DNA from 2 places in the Nocardiopsis sp. M1B1 genome. Region 1 is predicted to be linked to the other one. Evidence: riboswitches for the same ligand, from Rfam matches in the RefSeq annotation. Region 1 holds a riboswitch; the other holds the start of a gene.
What was found. Region 1 has a riboswitch for glycine ahead of gcvT (glycine cleavage system aminomethyltransferase GcvT). Riboswitches for the same ligand answer to the same signal wherever they lie in the genome.

Region 2: another riboswitch for glycine. It lies ahead of gcvP (aminomethyl-transferring glycine dehydrogenase); the one in region 1 lies ahead of gcvT (glycine cleavage system aminomethyltransferase GcvT).

What each region holds. Positions count from the first base shown of each region.
Region 1 covers NZ_CP196194.1:1,339,032-1,342,926, forward strand. Annotated here, with positions in the region: gene glyA (serine hydroxymethyltransferase) at 1-514, opposite strand, end outside; gene gcvH (glycine cleavage system protein GcvH) at 522-902, opposite strand; gene gcvT (glycine cleavage system aminomethyltransferase GcvT) at 1,061-2,173, opposite strand; glycine riboswitch at 2,318-2,419, opposite strand; gene ACSTA4_RS06035 (penicillin-binding transpeptidase domain-containing protein) at 2,645-3,574, shown strand; gene ACSTA4_RS06040 (3-deoxy-7-phosphoheptulonate synthase) at 3,651-3,895, opposite strand, start outside.
Region 2 covers NZ_CP196194.1:2,761,543-2,765,437, reverse strand. Annotated here, with positions in the region: gene gcvP (aminomethyl-transferring glycine dehydrogenase) at 1-1,618, opposite strand, end outside; glycine riboswitch at 1,717-1,806, opposite strand; gene ACSTA4_RS11805 (MerR family transcriptional regulator) at 2,038-2,526, opposite strand; gene ACSTA4_RS11800 (bifunctional nuclease family protein) at 2,994-3,467, opposite strand; gene ACSTA4_RS11795 (FHA domain-containing protein) at 3,638-3,895, opposite strand, start outside.

The DNA of each region.
Region 1 (3,895 bases):
TGGGCCGGTGCTCCTCGGCGAGCGCCTCGACCTCGTCGTAGTCGACGGTGCCGTCCTCGTCGCGCACGTGGTAGGCCACCGCGTTGAGGATCTTGCCGGAGTAGTTGATCTTCATGCCGTGGGTCAGGTGGCCGCCGTGGGCCAGGTCCAGACCCAGGATGGTGTCACCCGGCTTGAGCAGCGCGAAGTACACGGCCGTGTTGGCCTGCGCGCCCGAGTGCGGCTGCACGTTCGCGTGCTCGGCGCCGAACAGCGCCTTGGCGCGGTCGATGGCGAGCTGCTCGACGACGTCGACGTGCTCGCACCCGCCGTAGTAGCGGCGGCCCGGGTACCCTTCCGCGTACTTGTTGGTCAGGACGGTGCCCTGAGCCTCGATCACCGCCTGGGGGGCGAAGTTCTCCGAGGCGATCATCTCCAGGGTGTCGCGCTGGCGCGCCAGCTCCGCGTCGACCGCGGCCGCCACCTCGGGGTCCAGTTCGCCCAGCGTCTGGTTGAGCGTGTTGTCAGTAGCCATCGGGGGCCTACTCCTCGCCTTCGGTCAGCTTGGTGTACTCCTCGGCGGAGAGAAGGTCGGAGGGCTCCTCGGAGATCCGGGCCCTGAACAGCCAACCGTCCTCGAAGGGCGAGGAGTTGATGGTCTCGGGCTCGTCCTCCAGGGCCGCGTTGACCTCGGTGACCTCACCGCTCACCGGCGAGTAGACGTCGCTGACGGACTTGGTGGACTCCACCTCGCCGCACGGCTCGTCCGCGGTCACCTCGCTGCCGACCTCGGGCACCTCGACGTAGACGATGTCGCCCAGGGACTCGGCGGCGAACGAGGTGATCCCGACGGTGGCGATCCCGTCCTCGACCACGACCCACTCGTGTTTGGCGGTGTAACCCAGCTCCGTGGGAACGCTCACTTCAACTCTCCTTGGAGGTGTTCCATTTTCCTGCCGCGCGCCCGTACGGCTGCCCGGCCCGGCCTACGCCCGGTCGCGCCCCGTGCGTGCGGGTCCCCTGTGGAGGGATCCCGCCGCGCTGGGGCGTGCGGGCCTTCGGGGTGTGAAGGCCCCTGCTGCTACGACTGCCGCTTGTAGAACGGCAGCTCGACCACGTCGACGTCCTCGCCCCGCCCGCGCACGTCCACGGTGAACGCGCCGGTCGAGGTGTCGAGGTCGCCGTCCACGTAGGCCATGGCGATGGGGCGGCCCAGGGTGGGTGAGGGCGCGCCGCTGGTGATGGTTCCGACGGAGGTGCCGTCGCGCAGGACCTCCTGGCCCTGGCGCAGCGGGCGGCGCCCGCGCGCGACGAGGCCGATGAGACGGCGGGGACGGGAGGAGCGGGAGGCCTCCTCCAGGGCCGAGCGGCCCACGAAGTCGCCCTTGTCGAACTTCACGACCCGGCCCAGACCGGCGTCGAAGGGGGTGAGGTCGGCGGTCAGCTCCTGCCCGTACAGCGGCATCCCGGCCTCCATGCGCAGGGTGTCGCGCGCGGAGAGCCCGGCGGGGACGAGGCCGTGCCGCTCGCCCTCGGCCATGAGGGCCTCCCACACCTCGGGGGCCCGGTCCGCGGGGCTGACGAAGATCTCGAAGCCGTCCTCGCCGGTGTAGCCGGTGCGGGCGAGCAGGACGGGCTCACCGGCGACGGTGTGCTCGTACCCGGCGTAGTAGCGGATGCCGTCCAGGTCGGCGTCGGTCAGCGGCGCCAGGACGTCGACGGCGCGGGGCCCCTGGACGGCGATCAGCGCGTACTCGGCCGACTCGTCGCGGACCTCGACGTCGAAGCCCGCGGCCCGCTCGGCCAGGGCCGGGGCGACCACCGCGGTGTTGGCGGCGTTGGCCACGACGAGGTACTCGTCCTCGCGCAGCCGGTAGACGATGAGGTCGTCCAGGACACCGCCGTCCTCGGCGGTGATCATGGAGTAGCGGGCGCGCCCCACCTTGACCTGGGACAGGTGGCCGACCAGCGCGTGGTCGAGGGCCTGGGCGGCCTGCGGGCCGGTCAGCCGGATCTCGCCCATGTGGGAGAGGTCGAACAGGCCCGCGGCCTCGCGCACCGCCCGGTGCTCGGCGGTCTCGCTGCCGTAGCGCAGCGGCATGAGCCACCCGGCGAAGTCGACGAGGGTGGCGCCGGCCTTCTCGTGGACCTCGCGCAGCGCTGTCGCGCGCGGCGCGGATGCGGCATCTGACATGGGCACTCCCGAGAGGATGGGCGTCGTGACTTGCGTGGCGTTGCCATCCTCCCCCTCTGTCATCTGTGCCTGAGAGCTTCGCCGCGCGCTCGGCGCGGCTTGCACCTTCGGCGAGGGACGGCTGTCCCTGCTTTCCAGAGTGGTCTCGCCCGTACGGTCCGCTGTGCCTGAGAGGTTGTCTTCGGGGAGGGATTGCTCCTTCGGCGGCCCGCGCTGGATACGCGGGCACTCTCCCGTACGGGGTCAGCAACACGTTCAGCCTAGCAGCGGCCGTGAACGGCGCCCAAGGGTGCCCGGCGCCGGGCGGGAGCGCCGGCGAGGCACCCGTGAGCGGCGCCGTCCGAGCCGTGCGCGCCGTGTCCGCCCCGGCCGCCGGGCTCCTCCGGTGTCCGACACTCCGGCCGCCTCCACCCTGGGGCGGGAGGGCGGGGATTAGCGTGTTCGGGGAGTACCGACCGGGGAGGGAGACGGATGCGAACCGACACCGGGAGGGCGGCGCGCGCCGCGCGCTCGCTCGCGGCCGGATGCGTCCTGTCCCTGGCCGCGGGCACGGGGTGCGCCGGGGCCGTGGACGGAGCGCGGGGGCCGGACGGGCGGGCCCGGGAGGGGGCGGAGACCGGGCCCCCGCCCCTGACGCGGGGTGACCTGGCCGCCGTCGAGCGCGAGGACCTGGAGGCGGTGTTCGCCGACGCGGGGGTGGAGGGCACCTTCGTGCTCCACGACGTGATGGAGCGGGAGGCGACCGTGGTGGAGCCGGAGCTGGCGCGCGAGCGCGCGGTCCCCGCGTCCACCTTCGACCTCGTCAGCACCCTGGTGGGGCTCCAGACGGGCGCGGTCGGGGACGTGGACGAGGTGGTCCCCCACGGGGGCGGACCCCAGCCCGTCGACCGGCGGGAGCGGGACACGGCCCTGCGCGAGGCCCTGCCCGCCTCGAACGTCCCCGTCTACCGGGAGGTGGCCCGCCGGATCGGGCACGGGCCGATGGCGGCCTGGGTGGACCGGCTGGACTACGGCAACCGTTCGGTGGGCGACGCACGGGCGCTGGACCGGTTCTGGCTGGAGGGGCCGCTGCAGATCTCCGCGATGGAGCAGACCGACTTCCTGGCGAGGCTGGCCCGCGACGAACTGCCCGTGGACGACGCCCACCAGGAGGCGGTGCGCGAACTCGCCGTTCTGGAGGAGGGCGAGGGCTACGCCCTCCACGCGAAGGCCGGGTGGGAGGCAGAGGCCGGTTCCGCGCCGGGCTGGTGGGTCGGCTGGGTCGAGAGCGGCGAGGACCTGTACACGTTCGCGCTGCGCGTCGAGCCGGAGGGGGACCAGGACGCCGAGCTGAGCGAGTCCCTGGGGAGGGAGATGCTCGTGGAGCTGGAGGTCCTGCCCGAGGAGGAGCGCACCGTCTGAACACCGCGCGGGCCCCGCGACGCGCGTCGGCCCGCCCCCGTCGCGGGAGCGGGCCGAGCGCGTCGTCCGGGAGTGGTTAGGCCTTGCGGCGCTGGCGCACGGCCTCGGCCAGCTGGGTCAGCACCTCGCCGGTGGTCTCCCAGCCCATGCACTTGTCGGTGATCGACTGGCCGTAGGTCAGGGCGGCGGGGTCGCCCAGCTTCTGGGCCCCCTCGACGATGAAGCTCTCCAGCATCACGCCGATGACGCCCTTCTGGCCCTCGGCGACCTGGGCGGCGATCGCGGCGGCCACACCGGGCTGGCGGGTGTGGTCCTTGCCGC
Region 2 (3,895 bases), 1.4 Mb from region 1:
CCAGCGGGTGCAGTCCGGCGAACTCGGGCCAGGTGACGGGCTCCATCTCCGCCGTGGCGTTGAGCTTCATGGTGCACGAGCCCAGCGGGATCATCGTGCGGTCCAGGGCCAGGTCGCGGTCGGAGAGGCGGCGCATGTAGCGCAGCAGCGAGGTCTCGCTGCGGTGGGTGCCGAACACCGGGTGGGTGAGGTAGTCCACCTGGCGGGCCAGCTCGGCGGGCAGGCGGTCGGCGTCCTCGTCCACGCTCAGGCGCACGCGCGAGGAGCCGCGCTCGGCCTCGCCGAAGGCGGCCAGGACCTTCTCCAGGTCGGCCTCGGTGGTGGTCTCGTCCACGCTCACGCCGACCGTGTACTCGTCCGCGGCCAGCAGGTTGTACCCGGCCTCCAGGGCGGACTCCACGACGCGGGCGGCGCTGGGCACGCGCACGCGCAGGGTGTCGAAGTAGGCGTGGTGCAGGACCTCGAAGCCGCGCTCGGCGAGGGCGTCGGCCAGGGCGGCGGTGCGGGTGTGCACCTGGCGGGCGATCGCACGCAGGCCGTCGGGGCCGTGGTAGACCGCGTACATCCCGGCCATGACGGCGAGCAGGACCTGCGCGGTGCAGATGTTGCTGGTGGCCTTCTCGCGGCGGATGTGCTGCTCGCGGGTCTGCAGCGCCAGGCGGTAGGCGGGCTTGCCCGCGTTGTCCACCGAGACGCCGACCAGGCGGCCGGGCAGCTGGCGGCGCAGCTTCTCGCCCACGGCCATGTAACCGGCGTGCGGGCCGCCGAAGCCGAGCGGGACGCCGAAGCGCTGGGTGGAGCCGACGGCGATGTCGGCGCCCAGGTCGCCGGGGCTGCGCAGCAGAGCCAGGGCCAGGATGTCGGCGGCCACCACCGCGAGGGCGCCGCGCTCGTGGGCCTGGGCGACGACCGGGCCCGGGTCGCGCACGGCTCCGCTGGAGGCCGGGTACTGCACCAGGACGCCGAAGGCGTCGCCCTCGGGCAGGCCCCGGGACAGGTCGGCGACCACGACCTCGATGCCCAGGGGTTCGGCGCGGGTGCGCAGCACGTGCAGGGTCTGGGGGAAGACGTCGGCGTCGACGACGAAGACGTCGGCCTTGCTCTTGGAGGCGCGGCGGGCCAGGGTCATGGCCTCGGCGGCGGCGGTGGCCTCGTCGAGCAGGGAGGAGCCCGAGACGGGCAGGCCGGTCAGGTCCGAGACCATGGTCTGGAAGTTGAGCAGGGCCTCCAGGCGGCCCTGGGAGATCTCGGGCTGGTAGGGCGTGTAGGCCGTGTACCAGGCGGGGTTCTCCATGATGTTGCGCAGGATGGCCGGCGGGGTGAGGGTGCCGTAGTAGCCCTGGCCGATCAGCGAGGTGCGCACCTGGTTGCGGGAGGCCAGGTCGCGCAGCTCGGCCAGGGCCTCGGCCTCGCTGAGCGCCGGGGGCAGATCCAGCGGCGCGCTGCGACCGGGGCCGGTGAGGATGGACTCGGGCACGGCGTCGGCCATGAGTTCGGCGGTGGAGCCGTAGCCGACCGCCTTGAGCATCTCCTGGACCTCGGCGGGCGTGGGGCCGATGTGGCGGTCGGCGAACACCCGGGCGGGCGCGCCCGGGGTGTGCACGGGCTGGTCTGGCACGGAGACCTCCTGGTGACAGGGCCGAGTCGGGTCGGCGGTGTTCCTCACGGTCTCCCCCTCTGTCACCGGGCACGAGGGTGCCCAGGCTTCAGAGCGGCCTCCTCCACGCGGTCCATGGTGCCTGAGAGGTTACTGGGGAGTATTGCCCCGTCGGCGCCCCGTTGCGGGGTCTCTCTCGCGCGGTGTCGACAGCCAGCTGACGATCTGTACGTGTGTACAAGCAGGGTGAATGTCGTTTTTCATCCCTGTTGTGACTACGACCGTACTCGATCGTCGCCTGGGGTAGCGCTCCCGGGCAGGCGTTTCGCCCACATCACACCGAGAGCCTGGAGGTTCCTCCAAGTAGCCGCGGGCCCGAAGTGCCCGCGCCCCCGGCCGACGCACGGCCGCCCCTGGGCTGCGGGCGGCGCCTGCCGGTCTCAGCCGGTGCGGCGCTCCCGGCGGCGCCTGGCCAGCTCGTCCACGGGCTGGGGCGCGGCGGCGGGCAGGTCGGCCCGCTCCTCCGCGGGCACCACGCCCAGGGCCTCCTCCACCTCGCGCCAGACGTTGCCCAGCGCCAGGCCGAACATGCCCTGACCGCGCTGCATGAGGTCCACGACCTCCTCCGGGGAGGTGCACTCGTAGACGCTGACGCCGTCGCTCATGAGGGTGATGCGGGCCAGGTCGGGGGCGGGTCGGCCGCGCAGGTGGTCGACCGCGGTGCGGATCTGCTGGAGGGATATCCCGGTGTCCAGGAGCCGTTTGGCGACCTTGAGCAACAGGATGTCGGGGAGGCTGTACAGGGGGGCGTTGTGGGCTCCGGTGAGCACGCTCGGCTCCACCAGGCCGGTCCTGGCCCAGTAGTCGAGCTGGCGGTAGCTGATCCCGGCGGCCGTACACGCCGCGGGGCCCCGATACCCGACGTCCATAGGCAGCGCCACCAAGTCTTCTTCGCACAGTAGGCCCTGCTGCCCCGCTAGCCGCAGCGCGGACCGCCTGTCATGGGGATCCCGCTTGCCGCTCGCTACCGCCACGCCGACCTCCGGCTTCTCGTCCCACGGCGGTCTCGACAGGGGATGTCCACTCAGGGAACGGGTGCGCCGTGGGTTCCACTGCACTGAAGGTAGGACGGCCGACCGGCAGCGTCAACGACACCGCGCGGCGCGTCGCCAAGTGCGCGCGGCGCCGGTGTGCCGGGGCCTCCCCGGTGGCGCCCGACGCGCAAGCGGGGGTTTCGGCCCTGATCATCACGACCACTTCCGTTACCCAATCTATCACCGGCTCCGCGGGCGAAGTCGCAGGTCGGGGCGTGTCCTCCCCGGCGCGCGCCACCACCGCGGCACGGGACCCGCGCCTGGGCGCGGGCCCCGGGGGAGTGCACGTGCGCCACGGGCCCCTACTCCGCGCGCCTGCCGAAGTCCTCGGGCGAGATGTTGTCCAGGAACTCCCGGAACGCCTCGACCTGGTCCTCCTGCTCGTCCGGGATGGGCATCCCGGCCTCGTCGATCACGTCCTCGTGCGCGTAGATGGGCGTGCCCGTCCGTAACGCCAGGGCGATCGAGTCGGAGGGGCGCGCGCTCACCTCCACGCCGTTGCTGAAGACCAGCTGGGCGTAGAAGATGCCGTCGCTGAGGCCGGTGATGTTCACCGTCTTGAGCCCGGTGTCCAGGGCGTCGAGGACGTCCCGGAACAGGTCGTGGGTGAGCGGTCTGGCCGGTGCGACGCCCTGTTGGGCCAGCGCGATCGCGGTGGCCTCCACACCGCCGATCCAGATCGGCAGGTAGCGGTCGCCTTCGGATTCCTTGAGCAGGACAATCGGCTGGTTCGAGGGCATCTCAACACGGACGCCGACGACCTCCATGTGCTTCACAGCGTCTCCGTCCCACGAGTCGTGATGCCGGATGGGCGCTCGTCCCTGCTCCCGCTGCGGATCAGGACCCGAGGGCGAAATCGGCACCCTTCGTTACAAAGCTCTCCGGCGGCGGGGGGCCGCAAACCTCATCGGCCCACCCGCCGCTCCCGCGGTCGTCCCCGCGCCGGTCAGCGGCGCGGTTTGGTCAGCAGGACCATCCGGAACTTGCCGATCTGGATCTCGTCTCCTCCGCCGAGCTGGGCCTCGTCGACCGGCTCGCGGTTGACGTAGGTGCCGTTGAGGCTGCCCACGTCGCGGACTCCGAACCCGTCGCCGCGGCGGAAGAACTCCACGTGGCGCCGGGAGACGGTGACGTCGTCCAGGAAGATGTCGCTGTTGGGGTGGCGGCCGGCGGTGGTCACGTCACTGTCCAGCAGGAAACGGCT